DNA from 4 places in the Spongiibacter taiwanensis genome. Region 3 is predicted to be linked to each of the others. Evidence: predicted binding sites of a transcription regulator. Region 3 holds the regulator's gene; each other region holds the start of a gene.
The links. The regulator sigma-54, encoded in region 3, starts transcription at its own class of promoters, with help from an activator protein. The targets are predictions, from matches to a motif close to TGGCACANNNNTTGCNNT.

Region 1 (7,545 bases), 510 kb from region 3:
ATCTTTGTGCTGATTTTCATCATTCTGTTTATCCAGTGGCGGCCACGTGGCTTGTTTGCCATTAAAGGCCGGTCGGTGGGGGATTGATGCGATGAAAAGTGAACTGATGGAAAAAAGCCTGCTGCTGAAACTGCTGTTGTCTGACCGGGGCGGGCGTTATGTGATGCTTACCCTGCTGGCGGCGATGGTGCTGGTGCCGGCGCTGAACCTGTTGATGCCGGCGGGCAGCTTTCTGCATATTCCCACTTACGTCGTGGTTTTGCTGGGCAAGTACCTTTGCTACGCCCTGCTGGCGCTGGCGTTGGATTTGGTCTGGGGCTACTGCGGAATACTGAGCCTTGGCCACGGCGCTTTTTTTGCTCTGGGCGGCTATGCCATGGGCATGCATCTGATGCGTGAAATCGGTGACCGGGGCGTTTACGGTAATCCCGTTTTGCCCGACTTTATGGTGTTTCTAAACTGGACCGAATTGCCCTGGTACTGGTACGGCTTTGATAATTTTTTCTTCGCCATGTTCATGGTGGCCCTCGTACCCGCCGCCCTGGCATTCGTGTTTGGCTGGCTGGCCTTCCGCTCTCGGGTGACCGGTGTCTACCTGTCAATTATTACCCAGGCAATGACCTATGCATTGCTGTTGGCGTTTTTTCGCAACGACATGGGTTTTGGCGGCAATAACGGCTTGACCGATTTTAAAGATCTGCTGGGTTTTAGTCTGCAATCCGATGGAATGCGCTGCATTCTGTTTGCCTTGTCGGCGCTGTTTGTTGTGCTGGCTTATATGCTGTGTCGCTGGATAGTGACCAGCAAGTACGGTCGGGTGCTGGTGGCGATTCGGGATGCAGAAAGTCGTACCCGGTTTATGGGGTACCGGGTGGAGCATTTCAAACTGTTTGTGTTTGTGGTTTCTGCCATTCTTGCAGGTATTGCCGGCGCGCTGTATGTGCCCCAGGTGGGAATTATCAACCCCGGTGAGTTCTCGCCCATTAACTCTATTGAAGTCGTTATCTGGGTGGCGATAGGTGGGCGCGGCACGTTGTATGGCGCGGTGATTGGCGCTGTTGCGGTGAATTACGCCAAAACCTATTTTACTGGCGCCTTTCCCGAGGTGTGGTTGTTTATGCTCGGCGCGTTATTTGTGGTGAGCACGCTGTATTTGCCCCAGGGCATTGTGGGTGTGGTCAACCAGGTCAAGCAGCGTCGGCTGGAACGGGGTGGCGGCGCATCCGGCCCCGGTGATGCGCAGGAGGCCCAGTCATGAGTGCGGTCAGTAAACCCGGATTTCATAGTAATGAACTTCAAAGTCTGTTGTACCTGAACGGTGTGACCAAAAGCTTTGATGGTTTCAAGGCAATTAATAGTTTGTCACTGGATATTGCGCCCGGTGAGTTGCGCGCCATCATTGGCCCAAATGGTGCCGGCAAAAGCACCATGATGGATATCATTACCGGCAAAACCCGGCCTGATGCGGGTGAGGTACGATTTAAAGACACGATCGATCTCACCCGTCACGATGAGGCGGATATCGCTAATTTGGGTATCGGTCGTAAGTTTCAAAAGCCCACCGTGATTGAGAGTTTGACCGTGTGGGAGAATCTTGAGCTGGCTCTGGCGGGTAACCGCGGTGTGCTGAGTTCGCTCTTGCACAAGCTCAGTGGCGCCCAGCGCGATCAGATTGATGAGACCATCAAGCTGGTGGGCTTGGCGCGCAAGGCGGGCGATGAAGCGGGCTCGCTCTCCCATGGTCAAAAGCAGTGGCTGGAGATTGGTATGCTCATTATTCAGGAGCCGGAGTTATTGTTGGTCGACGAGCCGGCTGCGGGAATGACCGATCACGAGACCATGGAGACCGCTGCCCTTCTCAAAGAGATCAACAAGGATCACACCGTGATTGTGGTTGAGCACGATATGGATTTTATCAAGGCGTTGGATACCAAGGTGACGGTGCTGCATGAAGGCAGCGTTCTGGCTGAGGGCAGGCTCGAAGTGGTGTCGGCCAATCCCCGTGTTATCGAAGTTTATTTGGGGCGCTAACGATGTTGCTAGTGGACAATGTTGATTTGTTTTACGGCGCCAGTCAGGCGCTTCGCCAGGTAAATATCTCGGCAGAGAAAGGCAAAATCACCTGTATTCTCGGGCGCAATGGGGTGGGTAAATCTTCCCTGGCCAGGGCCATCACCGGTCGCCACCCGATCCGCGGCGGGTCAGTGGTATGGGAAGGGGTGGACATCAGCAAGCTCAGCTCGGCAGACCGGGCTCGGGCCGGCATCGCCTATGTTCCGCAGGGACGAGAGATCTTTTCTCAGCTAACAGTTCAGGAGAATCTCTACACCGGTTACGCGCCTCTGAAGCGAAAAGACCGGCAGGTGAGTGCTGAGATATTTGATTTGTTTCCGGTACTGAAAAGCATGTTGAAGCGGCGTGGGGGGGATTTGTCCGGTGGTCAGCAACAGCAATTGGCGATTGCCCGCGCGTTGGTGACCAAACCCCGTTTGCTGGTCTTGGACGAGCCCACCGAGGGAATTCAGCCGTCGATCATCAAAGATATTCAGAATGTGCTGTCGATTCTGCGTCAGCAGGGAGAGATGGCGATTGTGCTGGTTGAGCAGTACTTCGATTTTGCCCGTGCGCTGGCTGATGAGTATGCGGTGATGGATCGCGGTGAAGTCATTTTGTCTGGCGCGGGTGCCGATATGGTTGAGGAAGACGTTCGTCGTCATATGACGGTGTAATAAGGCCTCAATCGCGGCGGCTCAGTTAACAGTCCGAGGCTGGGCGGGTTACACTTCGGGCACACTTTTTTAGGACGATTCCACATGAAGCGCATTCTTCCTTTAATGCTGGGCTTGCTGCCCTTGGCGGGTTTGGCCGCAGATTTGAAAATTGGTGCCGGTGAGAGCTACCTGGTCAGCAAGGATTCCGCCCAGCTGGTGATAGACCACCTGGAAATTGGCGATGCGGCACATATCCGGTTTGCGCCCGGTGTGGCGGCTTGGCGGGTGCAAGCGAAAACCGCCAGCATCGGGGATGGCGTTGTCATCGATGGGCGCGGCGAAATGGGCGCGGCCGGTGTCGGTGGCGTATCGGCCAGTGACTGCGCGAATCAAATCAGCGGTCAGGCCGGTGCCCACGGCGCCCCCGGTGGTGATGGCGTATCCATGCGCCTTCAGTTGGGGCTGCAGTCATTGGGTAGTTTGAAAATTATTAGCAGTGGCGGCGCTGGCGGTGCGGGTGGCAGCGGTGGTGATGGCGCTGATAACCGGGATGACTGTGCCGGTGAGAAAGGGGGTGACGGCGGCGCTGGGGGGGATGGCGGCCCCGGTGGCAATGCAGGTGATGTCACGGTGCTGTACCGGGTATTGGGCGGCAAGCTCGAGCCTCTGGATGTGGCGCAACGAATCAAAATTGAAGCCAATGCAGGTGCTGGCGGCAACGGCGGCCGCGGTGGCAGTGGCGGCAGTGGTAGCGGCGGCTACTACATTACCAAGAAAACCCTGACCGGCAGCCGTCAGTGGGTGTCCGGTGGCGAGAGTGGTTTGTCGGGCAGCGTAGGGCAGTCGGGTGAACCTGGCCGGGAGGGCGGTGTGATGGTCGACTCCCTGATGGTTGCGGCGGCGCCGGCACCCGCGGTACCAAGTCGCGCCACGTCGGAGATTGAAAAGCGCCTCGAGTCCCTTGAGCGCCGAGTAAAAGCCCTGGAAAGCGCCCGCTGATCTTCTCCCCTCCTATTCCCGCCTCTGCCGAGCACTGAGGCGGGTTGCTTCTTTTCTGCTCCTCTCCCTTTTTGATGTTCCTATTTTGGTGCTTGGTTTTGCACCGGTTCGGCTTTCATTGCCGGCCAGGTTAGATCGCGGTGCGATGGTGCCAATTTGGTGCGAAAAGTGCGCCGTGAATCCCTGTGCACCGCTTTGAGCCATGGGCATAAGGTCTAAGCGCCTGTTTTAAATTGTGAATTTTTACCAATTTGGCCGGCCTTGAAGGGCCTGATTCCCACCTAATCTCAAGTTGCTGCGTGAATTTGATGCGTTATGGGGTATTCGAACCGCAAACCGCACCAAACTAGTGCCTTGGTGCTGGTTGTGGGGTGGCCGGATTCTTCTGCCTCTAACACCCGCTTTGCATGTTGTTCAGCGAATAAGACTAACTATTTGATTTTAAATATAAAAGTAGGAGTTGGCATCGAAAATGCTTTTGAGTTGCCAAGATGGTGTGTGATCACTCTCTTACAAACCTAAGTGGAGACTTAAGACATGAAAAATGTAAAAACCCTTCTCGCAGCTGGCGTAGCTGCTGCTTCTATGACCATGGTGGCTGCTCCTGCTTCGGCTGAGTTGTCTGCCAGCGCTTCTGTTGCCAGCATGTATCTGTGGCGTGGTTTTGATCTGAGCGATGGTTCTCCTGCCGTTTCTGGTGACATTACTTACAGCGCAGGTGGTTTCTACACCGGTATCTGGGGTTCTAGCGGTGATGACACTTACGGCCAGGAAGTGGATTACTACGCCGGCTTTGCTACTGAAGTCGGCCCTGTGAGCGTTGATATTAGCGTTTGGAATTACACTTACACCGGCCAAGGCCCCGGTTGGGACCCAGACGAAACTGGTGTCACCTCAGATGCAGGTGATACTTGGGGTGATTTGAGTGAAATTATCATCGGCTTGGGTGTTGGCCCTGTTAGCCTGACCATTTACGACAATGTTGCTGGCGCTCCCGGTTACTTCTACTACACCCTGGGCTACGACGTCGGCAGCTTCTCCTTTATGCTGGGTGGCGCTGACAGCGATGACGAAGATAGTAACTACGCTCACTTCGATGTCTCTTATGCCTACAACGATAACCTGAGCTTTACTTTCAGCCAGATGATTGACGAAGACAACGACGATGATCTGAAGTTCGTTGTGTCTTACAGCCTGCCCATTCTTTAAAGCGACGTTGCCGGCTCACCTCCCGTGAGCCGGCAATTAATATCAATAAGCAATTTCTGATGTGCGACTCGTGCACATTGAAAGGAGATATCCGATGAAATTGATTACGGCTGTTATTAAGCCATTCAAACTCGACGATGTGCGTGAAGCGCTGTCTGATATCGGTGTGCAGGGCATTACCGTGACAGAAGTGAAAGGCTTTGGTCGCCAAAAAGGTCATACCGAGCTGTACCGTGGCGCTGAATACGTAGTCGATTTTCTTCCCAAAGTGAAGATCGAAGTTGCGGTTGCCGACGGCAATGTGGATCCAACAATCGAAGCGATCAGCAAGTCTGCCAACACTGGCAAGATTGGCGATGGCAAGATTTTTGTGACGCCGCTGGAGCAGGTTGTGCGTATCCGTACTGGTGAAACCGGCGAAGACGCTATCTGATGATGGCCTTCTGGCTTTCGCTCTAATCCAACAAAAAATTTGTAGAAAATTCCCTTTGGAGGGCATGTGATGGAAGACATCATACAGGTCAAATACGCCCTGGACACATTTTACTTTCTGGTGTGTGGCGCGTTCGTAATGTGGATGGCAGCAGGCTTTGCCATGCTGGAGTCCGGTCTGGTCCGGGCAAAAAATACGACTGAAATTCTCACTAAAAACGTCGCATTGTTTGCGATCGCTTGTACCATGTACCTGTTGATGGGCTACATGATCATGTACGGCGGATCTGAAGGCGGCGTTCTGCCTGATGCTTGGTTCGGCAATGCGATCTCTGATGCCAGCGTAGAAGAAGTATTGGCCTCTAACGGCGATATCTACTACTCCGGTTCCTCTGACTTCTTCTTCCAGGTGGTGTTCGTTGCTACCGCCATGTCGATTGTTTCAGGTGCGGTTGCTGAGCGCATGAAACTGTGGACTTTCCTGGCCTTCGCCGTGGTGATGACAGGTGTTATCTATCCGTTGCAAGGCATGTGGAAATGGGGCGGCGGCTTCCTGGATGCGGCTGGTTTCTCTGACTTTGCCGGTTCTGGTGTGGTCCACCTGTGTGGCGCCTCTGCCGCTCTGGCTGGTGTGCTGCTGCTGGGTGCTCGTAAGGGCAAGTACGGCGCCAACGGTCAGGTCAATGCGATCCCCGGTGCCAACCTTCCGCTGGCTACCCTGGGTACCTTCATCCTGTGGATGGGCTGGTTCGGCTTCAACGGCGGCTCTGAGCTGATGGTGTCCAACATCGACGAAGCCAACGCAACTTCTCAAGTGTTCGTCAACACTAACGCTGCTGCCAGTGGTGGTCTGATTGCTGCGCTGATCGTTGCTCGCATCCTGTTCGGCAAGGCTGACCTGACCATGGCCCTGAACGGTGCTCTGGCTGGCCTGGTTGCCATCACTGCTGAGCCGCTGACGCCGAGCCCGATTGCGGCAACCCTGATCGGTGCCGTTGGTGGCGTGATCGTGGTGTTCTCGATCCTGGCGCTGGACAAGCTGAAAATCGACGATCCGGTTGGTGCAATCTCCGTTCACGGTGTGGTTGGTATCTGGGGCCTGATGGCAGTGCCTCTGACCAATGGTGATACTTCTTTCGGTAGCCAGATCTACGGCACCGTGGTGATCTTTGCCTGGGTATTCGGTTCCAGCCTGGTGGTGTGGGGCATTCTCAAAGCAGTACTCGGCCTGCGGGTTACCGAAGAGGAAGAGTACGAAGGCGTCGACATCTCCGAGTGTGGGATGGAAGCCTACCCAGAATTCACCAACAAGTAAGTCTCCCCCGTTTGGTGATACTTATGGGCGCTCATTGAGCGCCCTTTTTTATGAGCGGCTTGTCGCCTTTTCGGCCCCTTGATCTGTCCCTGCCCATGACGCTGTGCCGACAAGGTGCTGCGCTGCCGGTAGGGCGATTAGGGGCGGGTTTTGGCAACAGGGCTTCCCTGCCCGCCCACCTCGCTTGCCAAGTGCCTGAGGCTGGGCTAACGTAGCCGATCAAACAATATAAAGCCGAAGGGAGACTGTTCGGGTATGAAATTAGTCAGTGCTGTGATTAAACCGTTTAAATTGGACGATGTTCGCGCTGCGTTATCGGAGATCGGTGTGCAAGGCGTCACAGTGACCGAAGTGAAAGGGTTTGGCCGGCAAAAGGGACACACCGAGCTGTATCGTGGGGCGGAGTACGTGGTGGACTTTCTCCCCAAGGTGAAGCTGGAGATTGCCATTGCCGACGCCTTGTTGGAGAAGGTGATCGATACGGTTTCCAAGGCTGCCAGTACCGGAAAGATCGGCGACGGCAAAATTTTTGTCACCGACCTTGAGCAGGTCATCCGTATCCGCACGGGTGAGACTGGCGAGGACGCGATCTAAGCCCCTGCGATATTTTCACCCCCCTTTTCGGCCGCTCGTCCGAGCGGCCCACCTGCTTTCATTTACCGTCTGTGTCATTTCCTTCGTTGCCGGAAGTGGTGCTGGTAGCTTGTCTGTGCTCTTTGCGAGTTTGGCTTAAGCAAAAAGTTTTTAATAATAAAAAAAACTAATCCGGACGTTGTCATCGAGTCATTCATAGCAGTATAAATCGCTTGTGAAAGGCCGGTCGTTTTTCCGGGGAGGAGTCGTGATGGGTAACCGAATTTCAGCACAGGCAGACAAAAA
Region 2 (7,545 bases), 470 kb from region 3:
ATTGTTGACCGCCTTAAAGACATGATTATCTCTGGCGGCGAGAATGTGTACTGCGCCGAAGTCGAGAATATCGTTTGCAAACATCCCGCAGTTGCCAGTTGCGCTGTGATTGGTATTCCTTGTGAGAAAATGGGCGAGCAAGTTCACGCCGTTGTCGTTTTACACCCTGACAACAGCCTCACTCAGGACCAGCTGTACGAGCACTGTAAATCACACATCGCTGGCTACAAATGTCCCAGAAGCATGCAGGTGATCGACGCGCTACCGATGTCCGGAGCAGGTAAAGTGCTGAAAACAGAATTGCGACAGCCATTTTGGACCGGAAGAGACCGCTCGGTGAGCTAAGACCTACTCATACTAATTCAACGGTTACTGCTGGCGGTCATTTTGGCTCCCGCTAGCGGAACGCCGTGCGGGAATGCATTGCGGGGGTTGGTGGGCCCATGAGTTCCCCGTCGGCGCCACTTATGCCTGGTCGGACCCGGTCAAGAACCCCGGCAATAACTCCGGCAGCATTCCCGCCATCCGTGGCAGTAATGTGCAAATCACCCCGGTACTGTCGTACCGCCGACAGTTCTAGCCCCTCCGTTTGCCCGGTAAGCCACGGCATTTGCGCATTGTTCTGTTTGCCGCTACAATCCCGAGCTAACAAAAAGTGTTTCGCAGAACACTATATGCCGTCGATATGTGTCGCCGGGGGCACTCTTCTTGCAGCCTTCCTCGCAGTTGCAGAACGTAGCCTAGCGCTGCAACGGTCAATGCACGCAGAAATCAACCAATTTGCCGGAGCCGTACGCCACTGCTCCGTCACCCAGCAGAGGGGCTCACTGCCACCATGAACCAAGCTGCCAGCATCACCTGGAAATCCCGTTGGACTTTCATTCTTGCCGCCACGGGGTCAGCGGTGGGGCTGGGAAACATCTGGAAATTTCCCTATATCACGGGTGAAAACGGCGGCGGCGCTTTCGTCCTGGTGTATCTGGCCTGCATTTTGTGTATCGGCATACCCGTGATGATCGCCGAGATCATGGCCGGCCGAGCGGGGCGCAGTAATCCCATTCACAGTATGCTCAGCCTGAGTCGCGACGCTGGCGGCAGTCGTGCCTGGGGCGTGGTTGGCGCGGTCGGCATGGTGGCCGGGCTGATGACCATGATGTTTTATAGCGTCGTGGCAGGCTGGGCACTGGAGTACGTGTTTCAAAGCGCCAGCGGCAGCTATAGCGGCGCACCGGCGGAAGAGATCGAAGCCCACTTTGGCAACTTACTGAGCAGCGACGGCCAACAATTTATCTGGCACAGCCTGTTCAGCCTGCTGACCGCGTCGGTGGTTGCCGCCGGGGTCACCCGGGGGATCGGCAAGGCGGTGGAAATTCTGATGCCGCTACTGCTGATTTTCCTGCTGCTGCTGGTCGGCTACAGCGCGATAAATGGCAATTTCAAAGCCGGCCTGCATTTTATGTTCGATACCGATTTCAGCCGCTTGAGCGGCAACGCGGTGCTGATTGCTATGGGCCACGCCTTTTTCACCCTGAGCCTGGGGATGGGGGCGATCATGGCTTATGGCGCCTACTTCCCCGGCCATGCCTCAATCGGCAAGACTGTGCTGACTATCGCTGCGCTCGATACGGGGATCGCTCTGATGGCCGGTATGGCCATGTTCCCCCTGGTATTTGCCAACGACCTCACACCAGGCCAGGGCCCCGGCCTGATGTTTGTTACTCTGCCCATTGCCTTTTCCAATATGAGCGGCGGGGTGTTTTTCGGCAGCCTGTTTTTTGCGCTGGTCAGCATCGCTGCACTGAGCTCGTCAATTTCGCTTATTGAACCCGGCGTGGCCTGGATGGAAAAACGGGGTTGGCGACGTGTACCCAGCACCTTTTTGCTGGGCGGCATCGCCTGGGCTGGGGGCGTTGCGTCCATTCATTACGGCGCAGTGTTTGATGCGCTCGATTATCTGACGGCCAACATCATGTTGCCCATTGGCGGCCTGCTGATCGCCCTGTTTGTGAGCTGGCGCCTGCCGCGCAAGGTGGTGCTCGACGAGACCGGTATGAAGGGTGGGCCCGCCTTTGCGGCCTGGTATTGGCTGCTGCGTTACATTGCGCCAATTGGCATTCTGATTGTTTTCCTGCATAGTCTCGGCCTGTTCAGCGCCCTGGGAGCACTTTTTTAGTGGCCCTAACGCGCTAACTATTTTTCAAAAAAATGATTGGCAGGAACCGTGAAAAATATCAGTCTGAAAGTGTTTGTGATCGCCGGCATTCTTCTGTTTGGCAGCCTGTACTACTACAGCGGCGAAGTGGAGGAGCACTACCAGGCCAATGCCAGCCGTTACCTGGAGCTAGCGCTTAACGATATCTCAACCTGGCAGGCGCCGGCGCTAGAGGCACTGCTGGCTCGGGCGGCCAGACAGCAGGTCAGTCAAGAGCAACTGCAATCCCTGATGGATCACTACAGCCACTTGGGCCGCTTTGAAAGCATGGAGCCTCCCAAGCTGACTCGGCTGAGCGCTGCACTGTCGATATTCAGCGAGCAGCCGCGACTGACCTATGGGAGCAATGTCACCTTCTCAAACGGCCACGCGGTGATGACCGCCACGCTGACCCTGGAAGATCAGCACTTCAAGATCTACAACTTTAATCTGGGCACGGCCAGCCAGAAGGCCAACTAGGGCCTGTTAACAGGCCCTAAACGCCCTCAGGTAACAGGTGGGCGAGTAGTTTTTGTTTTGCCGCAGCGGGCAGGGGCTCGCTGGCTCGGCTGCGCAAGTTCATCCACACCAGAGTGATATCGCCATCGGCCACTACCTGGCCGTTCTCTGGCTCCAGCAGTTGCTGGCGCAGTTTCACACTGGCGCTGCCCACGCTGAGCACATGCCCGGTCGCCAATAATGCATTAGGGTGGTGCCACTCCCGGCGGTAATTCAGGCTGGTGTGGGCGATGATCAAACCATAATCACCTTCATTAGAGATCGCCGCGATCGGGTCCGCCAGCAGCCAGGCGACTCGCGCCTCCTCGAGATAGCGGAAGTAGGCCACATGATTGATATGGCCGAAGGGGTCCTGGTCGGCCCAGCGAGGTTTAATTTCCACCGCAAACAGCGGTGCGATGTCAGACGTCGTCATGCGGGTCGATACACCTTGATGTTGTTGAAACCTTGTTCAGCCATATGGGCCGCATGGAGCCGGCTCATGACGCCTTTCTCGCAGTACAGCTGATAACAGCGCTTGGGGTCGAGATCCCCCGCCCGACTGTGAAGTTCAAAGAAAGGGATCTCAAGCACTTCTGTCTGCCCTACCCGCAGGGGGCGGCGCTCGATCTCGTCGGGGTGGCGCACGTCGATAATGGCAGCGTCCGGCAGGGGTACCGGCAGTACCTCCACATCGACCTTGGCAAATTCCTCGTCGGCCAAATCATCAATGGTGATCATCCGGGCCGCTGCTACGGCGGCATCGAGCACCGCAAAGTCAAAATTGGCCTCCTGCGCGACAATGCGCTCCGGCTTTGCCTTGGTCGTCGGGCGCACGGAAATCACGCCGCAATATTCCGGCATGCTCGCCGCAAATTGCTCGGTGCCGATCTGGGCGGCGATGCGAATAATGTCTTGTTTGTCGCTGGTAATCAGCGGTCGGAGCACCAGGGTATCGGTCACGCTATCGATGACTGAAAGGTTCGCCAGGGTCTGGCTGGACACCTGGGCAACGCTCTCGCCCGTCACCAGCGCCGACACTTCCAGCTGGGCAGCGAGCTGCGATGCAGCCCGCAACATCATGCGCTTGAGCACCACCCCCATTTGGGAGTTGTCGACATTCTTCAAGATTTCCGCCACAACGGGCTCAAAGGGCACTGATACAAACTTCACCCGATGGGATGCCGAGAACTTCTGCCACAGATACAGCGCCACCTCTTGCACACCCATTTCATGCTCGCGGCCGCCCAGATTGAAAAAGCAGAAGTGTGTGCGCAGGCCGCGCTTCATGGTCATAAAGCTGGAAACGGTCGAGTCGAAGCCGCCGGAGATCAGCGACATTACCGCATCGACACTGCCCATCGGAAAACCGCCCAGCCCCTCGTGGCGGCGACGCACGATATACAGTCGCTCTTTTCGGATTTCGAGGCGCACGGTCATTTGGGGGTTACGCAGATCAACGCCGCCGGTCTGGCAATGCTGGTTGAGACCGCCGCCAACATAACGCTCGACATCGGTGGAGCTGAAATCGTGATTGCCGCTGCGCTTGCACCTGACAACAAAGGTTTTGCCGGCCAGGGAATCCCCCACCGCGAGACGGGTGCGCTGGAAAATGTCCTCGAAATCGCCGAGGGGGTATTCCGCCACTTCCAGAAAATGGGCGATGCCGGGGGTATTGGCCAGAACGTCACTCATCTCGGCGACCAAGGCGGGATCATCCCTGTCGCTGTCGACGGTCAGGCGATCCCACTCCCGGGTGACCACCACATTGGGATCCAGCGGCTTGAGCAATTTCTTGACGTTATCCCGCAATTGCTGAGTAAAGCGCTTGCGAACTGGCTTGCTCTTGATGATGATTTCGGGGAATAACTTGATGACGAACTTCATGGAACAGACCGGCGGGGGTGGAAAAATGAGGCGGCATTATAGCGAACTTGCCGCTGTGGGTCAGAGCTCAAATCGGCAGCCTGAACGCACCAAAATCAAGCACAAAACCCATAAAACGCACCAAAATAAAGCTTTACCCCTATTTTTCTGCACATTTTTTAAGCACCACCCTCGGAAAGCGAGATAAACAGCGTGAAAATGCGCGCAATTTAATGGCACGCATTTTGCTTCAAAGGGCACACACAAAGGGCGCGCTATGCGGGCCCAGTGCAATGAGAATATAATCGCGAATTTCGGGCCCAACCGATTCTAAAAATACTCTCTATTTGGAGGAGATAACGAATGTCAGAGAACACTCTGAAAATGATCGCCGATCACGATGTGAAGTGGGCTGATCTGCGCTTCACCGACACTAAGGGTAAAGAGCAGCACGTAACTCTGCCCATCGGCGAAATTGACGCCAGCTTCTTTGAAGATGGCAAAATGTTTGACGGCTCATCCATCGCTGGATGGAAGGGCATCAACGAATCTGACATGATCCTGATGCCGGATGACAGCGCCTCTGTAATGGACCCCTTCACCGAAGAGTCCACTATCATCATCCGCTGCGGCATTGTTGAGCCCTCCACTATGCAGGGTTATAACCGCGACCCACGCTCCATTGCCCAGCGCGCCGAAGACTACATGCGCTCTACTGGTATCGCTGACACCGCACTGTTTGGTCCCGAGCCCGAATTCTTCGTGTTTGACGACGTAAAATGGAAAGTCAGCATGGAAGGCGCCAGCTACGCCATCAAATCTGACGAGGCTGCCTGGCAGTCTGGCGACAACTTCGACGAAGGCAACATGGGTCACCGCCCCGGTGTGAAAGGCGGTTACTTCCCCGTTCCCCCCGTCGACAGCCTGCACGACCTGCGCGCTGCCATGTGTAACGCCATGACCGACATGAATCTGGAAGTTGAAGTACACCACCACGAAGTGGGTACTGCAGGTCAGTGTGAAATCGGTGTTGGCCCCAACACTGCTGTGAAGAAAGCTGACGAAGTACAAGTACTGAAGTACTGCGTACACAACGTTGCTCACGCCTACGGCAAAACGGCGACCTTCATGCCCAAGCCTGTGGTTGGCGACAACGGCAGCGGCATGCACGTTCACCAGTCTTTGAGCAAAGACGGCCAGAATCTGTTCACCGGTGACGTTTACGGCGGCCTGTCTGAAACTGCCCTGTACTACATTGGCGGTATCATCAAGCACGCTCGCGCCATCAACGCCTTCACCAATGCGTCAACCAACTCTTACAAGCGTCTGGTTCCCGGTTTTGAAGCGCCCGTTATGCTGGCTTACTCTGCCCGTAACCGCTCCGCTTCTATCCGGATTCCTTTCATTAGCAACCCGAAAGCACGCCGCGTTGAAGTTCGCTTCCCCGACCCTTCTGCCAACCCTTACCTGGCCTTTGCGGCCATGTTGATGGCTGGCCTGGACGGCATTCAGAACAAGATCCACCCCGGCGATGCCGCTGACAAGGATCTGTACGATCTGCCCCCAGAAGAAGCTGCCAACATCCCCACTGTTGCTTCTAGCCTGGAAATGGCTTTGCAAGCACTGGATGCTGACCGTGACTTCCTCAAGGCCGGTGGCGTGTTTGACGACGACATGATCGACGCTTATATCGCCCTCAAGCAGGAAGATATCCAAAATCTGAACATGACCACTCACCCGGTCGAGTTCGCTATGTACTACAGCGTGTAATCCACACGCTCCAGGTCTTTTTGCCCGCCTCTGGCGGGCTTTTTTTTGCCTGATTTTTATTGCGAGTCAGGACGGCAGGGAGAATACTGGCAAGGTCGACACCGAAGAGCACCCCGCAATGAAATACCTGGCTTGCATGGCGCTGAGCCTCTCGCTGACGACAGTGGTTAGCGCAGAAATTTATCGATCCACCGACTCCCGGGGGACCCCGGTGTTTAGTGACACGCCGCAAAAAGGCAGTGAGCGGGTCGACCTTCTTCCCGCCAACACCACCCCGGCAGTCACTCCCGAGGCCAAGCCCGCGGCACCCGAGAAAGCGGCGGTGTCAGAGGATATTCCCAATATTCGCATCACCCAGCCTGCTGATGGCGCTGTGCTCGCCAATGGCTTATTGGGCGCGAGCGTCAACCTCTCTCTGGATCGCCCCTTGCCGCCCGGCTACCAGATCGAGTTCCGTCTCGACGGCAACGTGCTGCAAAAGGGTCGGCAAACCCAGGTCAACATCCCCCACCTGAATCGCGGACAGCGGCTGATCTCGGCCCGCCTACTGGACCCCAAGAATCGCGTGGAGCGCCAGGATGAGAGCCGCATCACCGTGTACTGGCCCAACAACTAGGCAACGGCACGCGCAAAATAGTTGCATGAGCACTATTTTGGGGCACACTAAGCGCTCGTCCGACCTGGGCTATTGACTGGATTAGCAGGAAGTCCTGCCGGGAGGCCGCACCATTATGGTACTTGGCGGCTTTTTCGCGCGGTTAAGCCCCTTGTCGGCGCAATATTCTTTGGCCTGGAAATTGCTAACCTTGCGTATAATTAGAGCCCCGGCGACGCTATGCCCCCGAATAACATTCACCACCACATTCTCGACAATCTCAAAACAGCGATTCTGCTGGTCGAGCCGAACCTGACGGTGAGCTACATCAACCCGGCGGCGGAATCCCTGCTGGCGGTCTCCGACCAACGCATTCATGGCGAGGCCATTACCCGCCTGTTCCACGAACAGGAAGACACCCTAGTGAAGTTGCTCGATGCGATTAACAACTGTGAGGCCTACACCAAGCGCGAAACCGTGTTGACCTTGCGCTCGGGTGCTGAGATTACCGTGGATTATGCTGTTACACCGGTGCTGGAAGGCCAGCGCACGTCGCTGATTATCGAGTTGCAGCCGCTGGACCGCCTCCTGCGGATTAGCCGGGAAGAGGGGCTGCTGTCTTCCC
Region 3 (7,545 bases):
ACCGGGAAATTCAGCTTTGGTGGTGGACACCGAGTTTGGTCGACTGGGTGTGGCGGTATGTTACGACCTGCGCTTTCCCGAGTATTTTCGGGTGCTACAGGATCAGGGGGCGGAGATCGTTGCGGTGCCTTCGGCCTTTACCCGGCGCACTGGCTGGGCCCATTGGTCGCCGCTGATGCGCGCCCGGGCCATTGAGAACCAGACGCTGATGATCGGCGCCAATCAGGGTGGCATGCACAGCGCCACGCGCCTCTGCTCTGGTGGATCGATGGTGGTGGATGCCTGGGGCACCGTGCTTGCGGAGGCGGGGCTCGGCGCCGGGGTGGTGGTCGCCGCGTTTGATGCGGCGGCCCAACAGCGCATTCGCCAGCAAATGCCGGTCGCCAGTCACCGCCGCAATTTGCCTCGCTAGGGCTTATTCATTCTGGTGCTCGTGCAGGCTGCGCAGGTATTTAAATAACTTGCGCTTTGCTGCTGGCGGCTTATTGTTTGCGGCTTCCTTTCCCGCTTGCAGAATAAGTTGGCGCAGCTGCTGGCGATCCGCTTCGGGGTACTGCTCCACCACTTCCTCTACCGCACTGATACCCACTTCGACCAGGCGGTCCCGCATTTCCTCCAAGGCGTGAAACTGGCGGGCCAGCTCTTGATGGCCTCGCTGGCGCTCCGCTAAGGCTTCGCGAATGGGCTCAGGGTCGGTCAGGCGCATCAGCTTGCCAATATACTGCATCTGGCGGCGCAGGCCCTCGCGGCTCTTGATGCGCTTGGCTGTGGCGATGGCCTCAATCAGATCGTCGTCGCTGATTGGAATTTTGGCGAACTCGGCGTCACTGAGTTCGATGAGTTGCTTGCCCAGGTCCTGGAGCTCCAGCATTTCCTTTTTGAGGGCGGTTTTACTGGGTTTTTCGTTGGCGTCGTCGTTCACATTACATCCGGTTTACGCGTAAAAAAGGCTGGCCAAGCCAAGGAATGAAAGGAAGCCCACCACATCGGTGACCGTGGTTAACACCACACCACCGGCCAGGGCGGGATCGATATTCAGCGATTTCATTGCCAGGGGCAACAGCGCCCCGGCGAGGGCAGCGGTAATCAGATTGATGACAATGGCGGCGGCAATGATGACGCCGATCATCGGGTCGTCGAACCACAGGGTGGCCGCCAGCGCGATGACCAGCGCCCACACCAGTCCGTTCATGGCGCCGACAAGTAATTCTCTGCTCACCAGCCAGCGACTGTTGTTGCGGCTGATATGGCCAAGTGCCATGCCGCGAATCACCACGGTGAGGGTCTGGGTGCCGGCCACGCCGCCCATGCTGGCGACGATGGGCATCAGCACGGCAAGGGCCACGACTTTTTCGATGGTGCCCTCGAACATATTGATCACCCCGGAGGCGATAAAGGCGGTGATCAGGTTGATACCCAGCCATACGGCCCGGCGGGGGGCGGTGGTCAGCACCGCAGCAAAGGTGTCTTCATCTTCGTCCAGGCCCGCCATACTCATCAGGGAGTGGTCGGACTCTTCCCGAATAACATCGACCACATCGTCGATGGTGATACGGCCGAGCAGGTTGTGTTCGGCATCGACAACTGGTGCGGAGACCCAGTCGTGGCGCTGGAACAGGGTGGCCACCTGGGCGGCGGGGAGGTCGGCCGGAATGGGCTCTACCTCGGTGTCCATTACCTCCCGCACGGTGACGTTGGGATCAGACACTAGCAGTTTGCGCAGGGACAGCAGGCCGATGTACTGGTCGTTGCGGTTCACCACAATCAGGCTGTCAGTCATCTCCGGCAAATTGTCATGGCGGCGCAGATAACGCAGGGCAACGTCCAGGGTGATGTTAGGCCGCACCGTGATGGTGTCGGTGTTCATCAGACCGCCGGCGCTGTCCTCGTCGTAGGACAATACGTGTTCGATCCGCAGCCGGTCCTGCTGGTCCATGGAGTCCAGCACTTCCCGGATGACCCGGTCTGGCAGTTGCTGGAGGATGTCGGCGATATCGTCGGCCTCCAGCCCCTCGGTCATGGCGGCCACTTCTTCGGCGTCCATTTGCCGCAGGAACTGACTCTGCACCTCATCGTTGAGGTACTGGAGAATGTCCCCCTCGTTTTCGATATCCACTAGCTGCCAGAGCACCGCCCGGACTTTCTGCGGGGTGGATTCAATGAGGTGGGCGGCATCCGCGGGAGGCAAGCCGTTGATCATGCGGCGAATCTGCAGGAAACCGCCACCGCTCAGGGCCTGATTAATGGCCTCGAGTTGGGATTCGGTGTAGTGCTGTTCTGCGCTTGCCGCCATAGGGCTCTCTGAAAATCTTGGGGGAGGGGCGTCGCCGGTGCGCCGCAGTGCAGAATTATCCTTGAAAGGGGTGTCGACAACAATCGAATCGCGGACCGATTGCCGGCTTAAAGTAGCAGTGCTGAGTGCTTATTCGCCTTCGTCAAAGCGGTTGTTGATTATTTCCACTAGCGCAGCCAGGGCTTTCTGCTCATCGTCGCCTTCGCAGCGAAGGGTCATTTCGGTGCCTTTGGTGGCGGCGAGCATCATGACGGCCATGATGCTTTTGCCGTCCACGGTGCGGCCGTTTACCTCGGCTTCAATCCGGGCGCTGAAAGCGCCCGCCGTGCCGACAAACTTTGCCGCCGCGCGGGCGTGCAGACCAAGCTTATTTATGATTGTTATCTTGGTTTCAACCATGCCAGTTCATCTATTGTTGCAGTTCGCGATGGCGAACTTGAAGGCCGGGGTGCTTGGGGAGAAGAGCACTGGCCAGTTTTTCCGCCATGTATACTGACCGATGCTGTCCGCCCGTGCAACCAATGGCAACGGTGAAGTAACTCCGGTTGCTGGCCTCGATTTTGGGCAGCCAATGGCCCAGGTAGGCGAGGATGTCGGCGTACATCTGCTGCACGTCGTCTTGCGCATCGAGGAAGTCAGCCACGGGCTGGTCGCGGCCCGTAAGACCGCGCAGTGCTTCGTCCCAGTGGGGATTGGGCAGCATGCGCAAGTCGTATACCTGGTCGGCATCAATGGGCAGGCCGCGCTTGAAACCAAAGGATTTTAGTTGAATCGCCAGGGTTGCTGCCTCGGCACCCAGAATACGGTCGCGGATCGCGCCGCGCAGGTCGTGGACCGTCATGTCGCTGCTGTCGATGGTCAGGGAGGCTTCCATCACGATGGGCTCCAGCAGCAAGGCCTCAAGCTTGATCGCGTCGGCCAGCGGCAGCGCCGAGCTGGTCAGCGGGTGACGGCGGCGCGTTTCGCTGAACCGTTTAATCAGTTTGTCTTCGGCGGCATCGAGAAACACGATGCGCAGATCGGCGTACTGGCGAACCTGGTCGCACAGTGATCTGAAGCGCTGTAGCTCGGTTTCGGAGTTGCGGGCGTCGATACACACCGCCACTTTCTGGTGGGCCTTGATGGGCTTTTGGGACAGTTCTCTGACCAGCTCGGGCAACAGCGCAATGGGAAGATTGTCGATGGCGTAAAAGCCTTCGTCTTCCAGCTGGTGCAGTGCGGTACTTTTGCCCGATCCGGAGCGGCCGCTAATGATGGTCAGTTGCATAGGCTGGCGCCCTTGGGTCAGTGAGCGATAGCTGCCTTAAAAAGGGCGGCAGCGTCTTCTGCCTGGCGCAGGCTGCGACGAAAACTCTCTTCGTTGAAGGCGGAGGCGAGGGCACCCAGCACTTTAACGTGCTCGTCGTGGGCCTCTGCCGGTACGATCAGGGCAAACACCAGGTCGACCGGTTGATCGTCAATGGATTCAAATTCGATGGCCTTTTCAAGGCGTACCAACAGGCCGGTAATACTTTCACAGCGGCTGCTGCGGCAATGGGGAATGGCCACCCCGTGGCCGATGCCGGTGCTGCCAAGGCGCTCCCGGGCAAGCAGGTCATTGAACAGCTCGTCGGGATCGTAGTTGTGATCGTCCTCGCTGATGAACTTGGCAACTTGTTCAAGGAGGCGTTTTTTGCTGTTAACGGACGTACCACAATGGGTACGTCCTTGGCTGAGGATGGAGTCTAGGTTCATGGTTATCGCAATCTGGTAGCAAAGCTGGCGCTAGCGAGCCAGGTGCTTTTCCTTGTGTTTGATGAGTTGCCGATCGAGCTTGTCGGTGAGACTGTCGATGGCGGCGTACATATCCTGTGACTCGCAGGTGGCGAACAGATCTGCGCCGGCAACATGGACAGTGGCTTCTGCCTTCTGGATTAACTTTTCGACCGTCAGGGTGACGTCGGTATTGGTAATGTTGTCGAAATGTCGCTGCAGCTTGGAAAGCTTGTTGTTAACGTAGTCGCGGAGAGCGGGGGTAACTTCTACGTGATGACCACTAACAGTTATCTGCATATTTTTGCTCCTTCATCGCTGTAAGCAATCAGCGCCTCCCGGCGCGCAAGTGACGGTCGCGACCTGAGTCGCGGCCACTATACCAGCCGCTTCCGCTCGTTTGAGGGCGGAATGACCAGTGATTCCCGATATTTCGCAATGGTTCGCCGGGCCACTTGAATGCCCTGGTCAGCCAGCAGTTCGGTAATTTTGCTGTCGCTGAGGGGCTTTCTGGGATTTTCGGCCGCAACCAATTTCTTGATGAGCGCCCGAATGGCGGTGGATGAGCATTCCCCGCCGGTGTCGGTGGACACATGGCTGGAGAAAAAGAACTTCAGTTCGAAAATGCCGCGGGGGGTGTGCATGTATTTTTGGGTGGTGACCCGGGAAATGGTGGATTCGTGCATGCCTACGGCCTCGGCGATATCGTGCAGAACGAGAGGCTTCATTGCCTCCTCACCATATTCTAGAAATCCCCGCTGGTATTCAACAATCTTGCTGGCCACTTTCATCAGTGTTTCGTTGCGACTTTGCAGGCTTTTGATGAACCAGCGAGCCTCCTGCAGATTGTCGCGAATGTAGTCGTTGTCGTTGCTGTTGCTACTTTGCCGTGCCAGCGCCGCGTAATGGGAGTTGATCTGGATTTTGGGGGCGATGTCCGGGTTCAGCTCCACCAGCCAGCGGCCTTCCTTTTTGCTGACGAACACATCCGGGACCACATATTCCGTTTCGCTGCCACCGATGGCGTCGCCAGGAGTGGGGTTCAGCGACTGGATCAGCTTGAGGATTTCCTTGAGCTGATCTTCCTTGATGCGACAGCGGCGCATGATCTGGTTGTAATCCCGGTTGCCCAATTGGGCCATGTACTGGCCGACCACTAGCAGCGCTTCCTCCCGCCAGGGCGTTTCCGGGGGCAACTGGCGCAGCTGGATCAGCAGGCATTCCTGGAGGTCGCGGCCGCCGACCCCAGGGGGATCAAAATTCTGGATAAGGCGTAATACCGCCTGTACTTCTTCGGCTTCAATATCTTCATTGTCGAAGCTCTCGACCAGATCCTCCACCGACACGGTGAGCCGGCCCTTCTCGTCGATGGCATCAACAATAGCATCGGCGATCAACTGATCGATATCAGAGAGACGGCTGAGGTTCAGCTGCCAGCGCAAGTGGTCCTGCAGGGAGTCGGAGCTACCCTGGCGAAAGTCATTGCTGAACTCGCTGTCGTCGGCTGGCCCGAGGGAGGCGCTGCCGCTGCTTTGGTAAACATCATCCCACTGGCTGTCGACGGGCAGATCTTCCGGGATTTCGCTGCGCTCGGCCCAGCTGTCGTCGCTGCTGGCGGAGGTTTCTTTAGTCTCTTCTGTCTGGCTGCGTTCAGCGGTGGTGGATTCTGGCGCCGCGGCGGGGGTGTTCTGCTGGGCGGGTTCGCCTTCTGGGGTGTCATCCTCGCCGATTTCCAGTAGTGGATTGGAATCCAGAGCCGACTGAATTTCTTGCTGAAGATCGAGGGTGGAAAGTTGAAGTAAACGAATCGCCTGTTGCAGCTGCGGGGTCATGGTCAGCTGCTGGCCAACCTTGAGCTGGAGCGATTGTTTCATAAGCAGTGGCTTCTACAACATTAAGAAGGTAACGCGAGCACATTGTGCTCTACCAGAGGGCGGGATGCCCAAGCATTCTACGACGGGCAGTGCCCTCGAATGTCCAACTTGAGTGTAGACGCCTCTCTCGATCCCTGCAATAGCTGTGCCGAATCAAAAATCTGGCAGAAATTAAAGTGTAAATTTGTCGCCTAGGTAAATTTCCCGGACGATCTCGCTATTTAGCACGGTGTTCGCATCGCCTTCGGCGACGATTCTGCCTTCACCGACAATGTAGGCTTTTTCGCAGATGTGCAGGGTTTCCCGGACGTTGTGATCGGTGATCAGCACGCCGATACCCCGGGCCTGCAGGTGACGGATGATTTGCTGGATATCGTTGACGGAAATGGGGTCAACTCCGGCAAAGGGTTCGTCGAGCAGGATGAAGCTGGGCTCGGTGGCCAGGGCCCGGGCGATCTCGACCCGGCGACGTTCACCGCCAGACAGGGTCATGCCCTTGGATTTGCGGATATGGGTGATGTGAAATTCCTGCAGCAGCGCTTCGAGTTTTTCCTTGCGCTGGCTGCGATTCAGGTCTTTGCGTGTTTCGAGAATTGCCATGATGTTGTCGGCGACGCTCAATTTGCGAAAAATCGACGCTTCCTGAGGCAGGTAGCCTACGCCACATTGGGCCCGGCCATGGACGGACATGGGAGTAAGGTCGCGATCGTCCAACGTTATACGACCACGGTCGGCGTTCACAATCCCGACAATCATGTAAAAGCAGGTGGTTTTGCCCGCGCCATTGGGACCCAGCAAGCCGACAATTTCGCCGCTGCGGATGCTCAGCGAGACGTCCCGAATAATCTGCCGCCCTTTATAGGCCTTGGCGAGGTTGTGCGCGTTCAGAACCGGCATTAGGGCGAAGTCTCTCCGTCGTTGTCGTCATTGACCGGGGTGTTTTGTTTGCCACCCTGGGAGTTGACCTCGCCATTGCTCTGGGGTTGCAGGGTCATTCTCACCCGGCCGTTTTCTGCGGCACTGCCTCCGTCGGCGACAACGGTTTGTTTTTTGCCGCTATACACCACTCGATCACCGCTGATTTTTGAGCCCTGATGGGTGATGCTGGCATTTTGCTGAAGCAGAATTTCCTCGTCGGCCAGGCGGTATTCAATGGTGCCGGCGCTGGCAACCACTACGCCTTCACCGGCTCTGGGTTGTTGTTCGAATTTGGCCGGGTTGCCCTGAGCGATCACTTTTTCGACTTTGCGATCACTCTCGACAATGGTGAGTTTGTCGGCCTGAATTTTCAGGGTGCCCTGGGACATCTTCACGTTGCCACTGTAGATGCCCTGATTGTTTTCATAGGTGGCGCGATCTGAGCTGAGATTGATGGCCTGATTGCGGTCATCGGGCAAGGCGTGCAGGGGCGCAACGTTGAGCGTCGACATGGCTATCGCGGCGGCCAACAGTTTAGCGGGGCGCATAATGCCCCCTGACGTTATCAAGGAGTTCTACCCGCTCTTCTCGCAGCGACGCGTACATGCCGGTGGCTTTTGTGGTGCCGTTGGGCAGGAGCAGTGTGAGGGCTTGGTCGGTGCTGACTTCACTTTCTTGCAGGTCGATTTTCAACACGTTGGTTCTTAT
Region 4 (7,545 bases), 1.4 Mb from region 3:
CGCGTGATTGATGACCGCTGGCGTATTCACGGCATGGTCGGTTCAATGGTGGCCGACGATTCCGATTTTGATACCGGTTTTCAATACAAGTTTGGTATCGGCAAACCTATTAGCCGCTATGTGATGCTCGACCTCTACGGCACCTACGGTGATCTGGAGACCGAAATAGGTGACCAATACGAGCGCACCGCTGCAGGTCTGGACGTTTTGTTCTTCCCTGCCCGTGCCTTTGAACTGGACTCTCGCGCACTGCAGCCCTTCTTTGGTGCCGGCGCTACCTACCACGACGTGGATTTTATTGGCGCATCCGAGACAGGATACGGTACCGATATGATCGTAGGCCTGATGTACCAATTGGACCAAGTGGAGTTCCGCGCTGAAATTCGCTATCAGGTCGACAATATCGAGGAGGAGCCGCCCCTTAACGACGACACCTTCTACACCTACGGCGCCATGCTGGGTGTGTCGGTGCCCCTAGGTGCCAAGCCCCTACCCTACAATTACGACTCTGACGGCGACGGTGTGCCTGATCGCCTGGACAAATGCCCCAACACCCCGCGGGGTACCCGGGTCGATTCCGACGGCTGTCCGCTGGATAAAGACGGTGATGGCGTACCTGACTTCCGCGACAAGTGTCCGAACACACCTCCGGGCGCCAAAGTGAACGTCGACGGCTGCTCGATTGATGACGACCGGGACGGCGTGCCTAACGACATCGATCAGTGCCCGAACACCCCTTATGGCACCCCAGTAGATGCCAGAGGCTGTCCGCTGGATGAAGATGGCGACGGCGTGCCCAATAAGATTGACCAGTGTCCTGGCACCCTGCCTGGCATGAAAGTCAATTCTCGCGGCTGTGTGATTTCGCAAACCGTTGAGCTCAGCGGTGTTCACTTTGAGTTTGACAAGGCCCGCTTGATGCTGGATTCCAAAACTGTCCTGCGCAAAGTGGCTGAGTCGCTGAACAACGAGCCAGACGTGAAGATCATTATCATGGGTCACACTGACTCTGTCGGTAGCGACGCTTACAACAAACGCCTCTCTCAGGAGCGCGCCCAATCCGTGGTGGATTACCTGACCACCCAGGGCATTGGCCGCACTCGTATGGAAGCGATTGGTTATGGCGAAAGCAAGCCGGTGGCCAGCAACAACACCGACGAGGGCCGCGAGCGCAACCGTCGTGTCGAACTGCAGGTCATTTCGCCAAACTAAATCGGCGGCGCGCTAAACCACTACCAAGGGCAGCTCTCAGAGCTGCCCTTTTTTGTTTGTGCGCAGCAGCAAAACCTCACACAGGCGCGGTAGTCATCGGCGCGCCTGTCCCGCATAGCCATCGGGCCTCACCCTGGACATTCACCGGAACCGCATTATTTCCATTGGTGAACAGATATTTTTCTAGAAAGATACTTCTTTAAAAACGATTCTCATTCAGTTATTGTCGGCGGGTTACTGCGGAGTAACCTTTGCGTGAAAATTCTAAAATATCCTTTATTTTCAAAATCTTATACGAAAATCTACCGAGATTACGCAGCAAGTTACCCCGCCCCAAAAAACTGCTTTGGAGTCAGTTTTTGATATGAAATTATTGCGTGCACGATCTCGTCACAATGCCCTTCCCCAGCTCGGTGAACTCGAACTTGCACTGTTAGAGTTGCTTTGGCAAAAGCCCGGCAGTGATGTAAAAGCCTTGGCTAGCCGCCTCACCCCGGATAAACGTCCAAGTATCAGCACCCTGCAATCCACCGTGGAACGCCTCCACCGGAAGAACCTGCTAAACCGCAGCAAACAGGGCCACGCCTACATCTATACCCCGGTGGTGAAGCGCGGCGAGCTGATGGGACGTCTCATTGGCGATGTCATAAACGCTTTGCACGATGGCCCGGCAGAAACTATCCTAAGCGGCTTCGTTAACGCGGCTGCCAGTATCGACAAGGATTCGTTGGATCGCATGAAGCAGCTCATCGATCAGCACGAGCGCAAAAAGGGTAATGATTGAACACCTTGGCACTGCCAACCTTGTCTTCCTAAGCCTGTGGTTCTTTCTCGGCCTCTCTCTGGTCGCTCTTCGACGCCCCCTGCTGATGCTGCTGAGAGGCCTTCACCCTCAGCAAGCCACAAGCCTATTGTTAGTAGCGGTTTTCCTGCCGATCTCAATCAGCGTTGCCACCACGGTGCTGCTGTATCTGCCGCTCGTTAATGATTTTTTAATCGGCTACCACTGTCACGACGGTGTCTGCTCCAACCATCATCCTGTTGGAATCTTGCCTCAGGCCGGACCGGCGTCCCTGGTATTAACGGTACTAGCGCTAGTGGCCATCAGTAGGAAAAGCTGGCGCAGTACCACTGCCAGTCGGCGCTGCAAAGACAGTGTTCGCCTGTTTTCCCGCGACCGGGGCGACTTCCTGGAAGTACCGGATCAACAGCTCTTGGCCTTCACAGTCGGCCTGCTTACCCCCCGCGTTGTGCTCAGCTCAGGCCTGTTGGCCCATTGCGATGAGAAAGAGAGAGATATTGTGCTGCGCCACGAACGCGGGCACGTTCTCCACCGCGATAACCTGCGATTGCTGCTCGCCAAGATGGTTAGCCTGCCCATGCCCGGCGCAGCCCGTTTCCGCGGTGAGTTGCGGCTGGGTATCGAGAAACACTGTGATTTGATTGCCAGCAAGGTCCACAGCCGCGCCGATGTCGCGCGTTGTATTGTCAAACTGGCAGAGGCGTCTTGCGCCGCCGCCCCTCACACCAGCAGTTTTGTCGACGAAGCCGTTGAGCAGCGGGTCATGGCCCTGTTAAACCCCGCACCCAGGCCCCCTTCGCCGTTCATCACGGCTTCAACCGTAGCGGTGATGCTCACGTTGGCGGGATTGAGCATCAACCCCCTTCACCATCAAATCGAGTTGCTGTTGTTCTGGCTAAGCGAATAGCCCAGCGACCAAGGGAGGCCGGTGCGCAACCGCTCAGTAGTTATGGATTTCCGCAGCGCTGTGATCCTTAAAGAACAAGCGAAATGGCCACTCACGGTTTTTGCCCAGATACACATAGAGCCCGTAGCGGTCGTTGGCATAATCTTTCACCAACTCATACCGCGGCGCTGGCACGGGTTCCTCAGCCTCCCTCGGGGTATCACGGGAGGCGCTAACCACAATTTCTTCAATCACCGTTGGCGAGGTGTTTTCACCCCGAGGCACCGAGACCAGCACCCGATACTCTCCATCACCCTGGGGCTCCACCGCTTCCACCCGCGCGCCACTGGTTTCGTCGACAAAACCCACTTCACTGCGAATCGGGCCACTCTGTCCCGCAATAGCGGCGCCAGAGACGATCCACAGCAGTGAAATACCGCAAATTAGTACTCTCATTGATGACTCTCCTGTTTATCGGGCATCGGCTGCTTGATCCATTCAAGGGCACGTCAACATCATTAAGCCAAACCGCGCTGCCGGGACCGTTGATTTAGATCACCCGTCTAGAGTCTAGCCAATATTTCGCTCCCGGCCCGGCTCAGAAACCACACCGCCACTGAGCACAAGTTGCAAGGCATCGGCGGGACGCATATCAATCGGTCGGGTATGCTGCCGAGGTACCACAACCGTGTAACCGCCCACCTGATAACTCATTGGCAGGTACACCGCGATATGATCATCATCGAGTTCACTGGCCATCGTGTTGCCATTGCCCTTCTCCCTCACCGTGACGATACCAATCAGGCGGGCTTCTGAATTGGGTAGCTCGACCATGACCACCGCCTCATCATCGAATTTATTGCCCCCCATAATTTCCATCACGTCTTTGAGCGTACCGTAGATTTGCCGCAACACTGGTGTACGCTCCAGCACTCGCCCCGGTAAGCCCCAGACAAAGCTGGCCGTGGGCCAACGCGAGCTGAGGCCAACGAGCACGGTAAGGGCAACCAGTAACAGCAGAGCCATCCCGGGAAAGTAGACCGGTCCAAGCAACTCCTTTAAGGGCGGTGCCAGCCAGGATTCCGCGGTGGATATCACCCATACCGCGAGCTGGATCGACAGCACCACCGGCAGCAGAACAAACATACCGCGCAGAAACGCACCACTGAGATTTCGCATAAAATCGCTCCCTGAATATCTGTCTGACATCGTCCGGCCAGACCATCACGATTTTTTGGGCAGGCCCCGCTGGCCTAAGTTTCACCAGCCTGGCGGAGAGAAATGGCGATTTGTCATTCTGAGCAACAGGGACTGTCAGCTGCGAGCGCCCAAAGCACGCGCCCTGCGGGGGCTTGGAAGAACCGTCCAGCGAGTGGCAGACTGACTACGGTAAATATTTACAATTTGGCAACGCGACCCCGAAACCTGTCCGGGGTCGCGCAAGGATTTGAGAAACGATGACCCTAATGCTCATCCTCAGCGGCCTGTTTCTGGCCCTGCTTGTTGTCATTCCGCTGATCGAGCGCTATGCCCCCCAGCCCAGCACTGAGACCCAAAACAAACTCAGTCGCTGGATCCTGCCCCTCGTCGCGGTGGGTCTGGTATTAGCGATGCTCAGGCAGTGCGGTGCGATTCCCTGATCATGCCTCGCCCTGATCCTGCGGCCCAGGTCATTAGAGCACTAGGCTCTATCCGCAGGCCTCAACCCGCCAGCGCCATCTCTGCCGGGGCGCTTGATGGCGCCTGCAAATGCCGCCATACCCGCTCATGGAAGTAGAACACCACCGTGTTAATCGCGGGTTCAATCAGGGCCATCACACCGCCCACTAAGACACTGCCGGTCAACACGTAGGCCACGGAAAAGGCCACACTGAAATGCAAAACGGCGAAACTGACGGTCTTTTTCATCACTGCTGCCCCTTTAACTTGAAGTGGAGGTCATCAAATACCTGAGCACCAACGATAACGATTCTTATTTGATAAGCATAATTGATCTTTCCGACTATTTTCATTGTTTTTTCCTATTCGAGACCCGGCGCCCCGGCTTAGCGCACAGCCCCGCACCACCTTATGGCATCTATTGCTAAATTCGCGTCAATGCCCGTCTGGGACCCTAAAACGCCGTCCCATCCCACTTACCTCAAGTGGCATAGCAGTTGCTATGTCTGCAGAGAATACCGCTTTTCAAGCCGGGTGCCGCCACCCCACTGCCATAGAGGTTCAAATGACTCACACCCGACTGACTGGCTTACTCGCTTTGCTGGCCGCAAGCCAGCCTACGCTCGCCGACGATGCAACCGCTGCCATGGACATGGTCTGGCTGGTCACTGCCAGCGCCCTCGTATTTTTGATGCAAGCCGGATTTGCGCTACTAGAATCCGGCATGTCGCGGGCAAAAAACGCTCTCAACGTAGTGATGAAAAACTACATGGATGTCTGCATCGGTACCCTGATCTTCTGGGCACTGGGCTACGGACTGATGTTTGGCACCAACACGACCGGGCTGTTTGGCACCGACCTGTTCTTGCTCGATGAGGCCGACGCCAGCACCTATGGCAGCCTGTTGTTCCAAACCATGTTTGCCGCCACCGCCGTCACGATCGCCAGTGGCGCCATGGCAGAGCGAACTCGCTTTGAGGCCTACCTGGTCGGTGCTGTATTCATCACTGCGGCCATTTACCCGGTTTTCGGCAGCTGGGTATGGAATTCCGGCGGCTGGCTTGCCGAAATGGGCTTTATCGATTTTGCCGGTTCGACTGTCGTTCACTCGGTGGGCGCCTGGGCGGCACTGGCCGGCATTATTATTCTTGGGCCGCGGCTGGGCCGCTACGACAAAGCTGGCAAGCCCCGCGAGATTCGCGGCCACAATCTCACCCTGGTCGCTCTCGGCGGTTTTATCCTCTGGTTTGGCTGGTTTGGCTTTAACGGCGGTTCCACCCTGGCGGCCAGTGCTGACATTGGTCTGATCAACCTGAACACCCAACTGGCCGCAGCGGCCGGCGCGGCCGCCTGCATGCTGCTGTCGTTGGTTGGCCGCCGGCCAATATTACTGACGGAAACGGTGAATGGCAGTCTGGCGGGCCTGGTTGCCATCACCGCTGGCTGCGCCAGCATGACCCCCATGTTCGCACTGCTTACTGGCTTTATCGGCGGTATCGTGTGCACCCTTGGCGGCAGAATGTTGGTCAATCTGCATCTGGATGATGTGGTGGGTGCGGTATCAGTGCACGGCTTTGCCGGTGCCTGGGGCACGCTGGCAGCGGGCATGTTCTATGCCGAGGATATGTTCAATACCCAGATGATTGTGGTGCAGCTGGTTGGCATTCTGGCGTGCTTCATCTGGACCTTTTCCACCGCCTTGATTATGTACTACCTCATTGACCTGACGATGGGGCTGCGCGCCTCCGCGCTGCACGAACAGCGAGGCCTGGACCTCAGCGAGCACGCCGAAATTGGCTACCCCGAGTTTCCCTCAGGTAATACCGCCTATACCGCCGACCGCGCCGGCGACCTGGATTACAAGCGATGAGTCAAAAAGATTTCAATCAACGCCGCCAGGCTATCGCCACCGGCTTGCAGGGTTTTCTGGATGACCATGGCGTAGAGCGTGCGCTGCGCCATTGGGAAAGCCGGTATGCAGATCAACCCAGCCTGGCGCTGCAACGCTTTGTGGCAGACATTTGCCAGGACACCCCCCTGAAAAACCAGCGCGCCGCCATTTTACGCAGCCTGCTCAATGCCATGAACCTGCCTGCAAGCCAGGCAGCCAGCGCCAATGGCAGCACAGCAGCCTTTGCCCCCCAGCGACAACCCACCCTGAGCCACAGCACCGCCTTCTCCGAGCTTATGCTCGCCCTGATGGGCCAGCTCGGTGAGAGTCAGCAGGCCAAACTGCGCCTCGACTTATTCGCTGCGCTGCGCCGCCGAAATCTGCCACCCAGTATACTGGACGCCCTTCAGCGCTGGCTGGCCAGTAGACAACCACTAGAGCTGGACAACGCCCCGCCCAGCCTCCTGCAAAAGTTGATCAACCAATATTATGTGTTGCTGTGCGAAAGCCTGGGACCGATTCAGGCGGACCGCATGCTGGCTGCCGCCGTCAAAAAGGTGCAACAGGAACGGCCAGAGTTGGATCGCTTTCTCGGGTCTTTGCTTTGATTGCAGTGCCACAAAATAGCCCCTTGCAAAGGCGCCGCGTTATGCAGACACCAACTTTACCCCAATTGCGGTCTGCCCTATCTTTAGTGCCATTCACTCGCTGAGGTAGGCCATATGACCGTCTTTGCCCCGCCACCCATTATCAGAACTGTCCCACCAAGCCGACGAGCAATCAAACCGATGATCTTTATCGTCATGGCGGCATCGATGATGGCGTGCAGTCGGGCACCGGAATCCACTGTCCTCAGTCCCGGCCAGCAAAACGCCCTGGATAGAGCCAATCAAATGGAGTCCCAGCTGCAGCAACAAGCCGACGAGCGGGCAAAGCAGATGCGCGACCACGGCATGTAATGGTTCAGCGGGAAACCGTGATTGGCTTGAGCGAATTTACAAATGTGCCAGCGGATGCACCTGCCAGGGAGCCGAAAACAGCGCGTCGATTTCAGCGTCAGGCACGTCTTCTATTGAACGATAACACCAGCGAGGA

Region 1: NCG89_RS08240 (TorF family putative porin) is a predicted target of sigma-54. The motif match lies at 4,172-4,189, and genes of this name have one in related genera.
Region 2: glnA (glutamate--ammonia ligase) is a predicted target of sigma-54. The motif match lies at 4,790-4,807, and genes of this name have one in related genera.
Region 4: NCG89_RS16095 (ammonium transporter) is a predicted target of sigma-54. The motif match lies at 5,046-5,063, and genes of this name have one in related genera.

What each region holds. Positions count from the first base shown of each region.
Region 1 covers NZ_CP098455.1:1,780,747-1,788,291, reverse strand. The annotation lists gene urtB (urea ABC transporter permease subunit UrtB) at 1-87, shown strand, start outside; gene urtC (urea ABC transporter permease subunit UrtC) at 104-1,258, shown strand; gene urtD (urea ABC transporter ATP-binding protein UrtD) at 1,255-2,031, shown strand; gene urtE (urea ABC transporter ATP-binding subunit UrtE) at 2,034-2,729, shown strand; gene NCG89_RS16870 (hypothetical protein) at 2,814-3,710, shown strand; gene NCG89_RS08240 (TorF family putative porin) at 4,248-4,919, shown strand; gene glnK (P-II family nitrogen regulator) at 5,014-5,352, shown strand; gene NCG89_RS08230 (ammonium transporter) at 5,422-6,666, shown strand; gene glnK (P-II family nitrogen regulator) at 6,922-7,260, shown strand; gene NCG89_RS08220 (hypothetical protein) at 7,511-7,545, shown strand, end outside.
Region 2 covers NZ_CP098455.1:1,741,919-1,749,463, forward strand. The annotation lists gene NCG89_RS08030 (acyl-CoA synthetase) at 1-345, shown strand, start outside; gene NCG89_RS08035 (sodium-dependent transporter) at 836-2,173, shown strand; gene NCG89_RS08040 (hypothetical protein) at 2,222-2,671, shown strand; gene NCG89_RS08045 (acyl-CoA thioesterase) at 2,688-3,125, opposite strand; gene thiI (tRNA uracil 4-sulfurtransferase ThiI) at 3,122-4,576, opposite strand; gene glnA (glutamate--ammonia ligase) at 4,919-6,325, shown strand; gene NCG89_RS08060 (DUF4124 domain-containing protein) at 6,444-6,941, shown strand; gene glnL (nitrogen regulation protein NR(II)) at 7,161-7,545, shown strand, end outside.
Region 3 covers NZ_CP098455.1:1,267,268-1,274,812, reverse strand. The annotation lists gene NCG89_RS05945 (carbon-nitrogen hydrolase family protein) at 1-412, shown strand, start outside; gene yjgA (ribosome biogenesis factor YjgA) at 416-922, opposite strand; gene mgtE (magnesium transporter) at 935-2,293, opposite strand; gene NCG89_RS05930 (HPr family phosphocarrier protein) at 2,423-2,692, opposite strand; gene rapZ (RNase adapter RapZ) at 2,703-3,560, opposite strand; gene NCG89_RS05920 (PTS sugar transporter subunit IIA) at 3,578-4,027, opposite strand; gene hpf (ribosome hibernation-promoting factor, HPF/YfiA family) at 4,058-4,345, opposite strand; gene NCG89_RS05910 (RNA polymerase factor sigma-54) at 4,423-5,919, opposite strand; gene lptB (LPS export ABC transporter ATP-binding protein) at 6,091-6,816, opposite strand; gene lptA (lipopolysaccharide transport periplasmic protein LptA) at 6,816-7,385, opposite strand; gene lptC (LPS export ABC transporter periplasmic protein LptC) at 7,372-7,545, opposite strand, start outside.
Region 4 covers NZ_CP098455.1:3,546,071-3,553,615, reverse strand. The annotation lists gene NCG89_RS16130 (OmpA family protein) at 1-1,212, shown strand, start outside; gene NCG89_RS16125 (BlaI/MecI/CopY family transcriptional regulator) at 1,577-1,996, shown strand; gene NCG89_RS16120 (M56 family metallopeptidase) at 1,989-2,921, shown strand; gene NCG89_RS16115 (hypothetical protein) at 2,955-3,356, opposite strand; gene NCG89_RS16110 (DUF502 domain-containing protein) at 3,471-4,079, opposite strand; gene NCG89_RS16105 (hypothetical protein) at 4,358-4,540, shown strand; gene NCG89_RS16100 (DUF2061 domain-containing protein) at 4,602-4,808, opposite strand; gene NCG89_RS16095 (ammonium transporter) at 5,125-6,429, shown strand; gene NCG89_RS16090 (hypothetical protein) at 6,426-7,058, shown strand; gene NCG89_RS16085 (hypothetical protein) at 7,239-7,409, shown strand; gene NCG89_RS16080 (enoyl-CoA hydratase/isomerase family protein) at 7,446-7,545, opposite strand, start outside.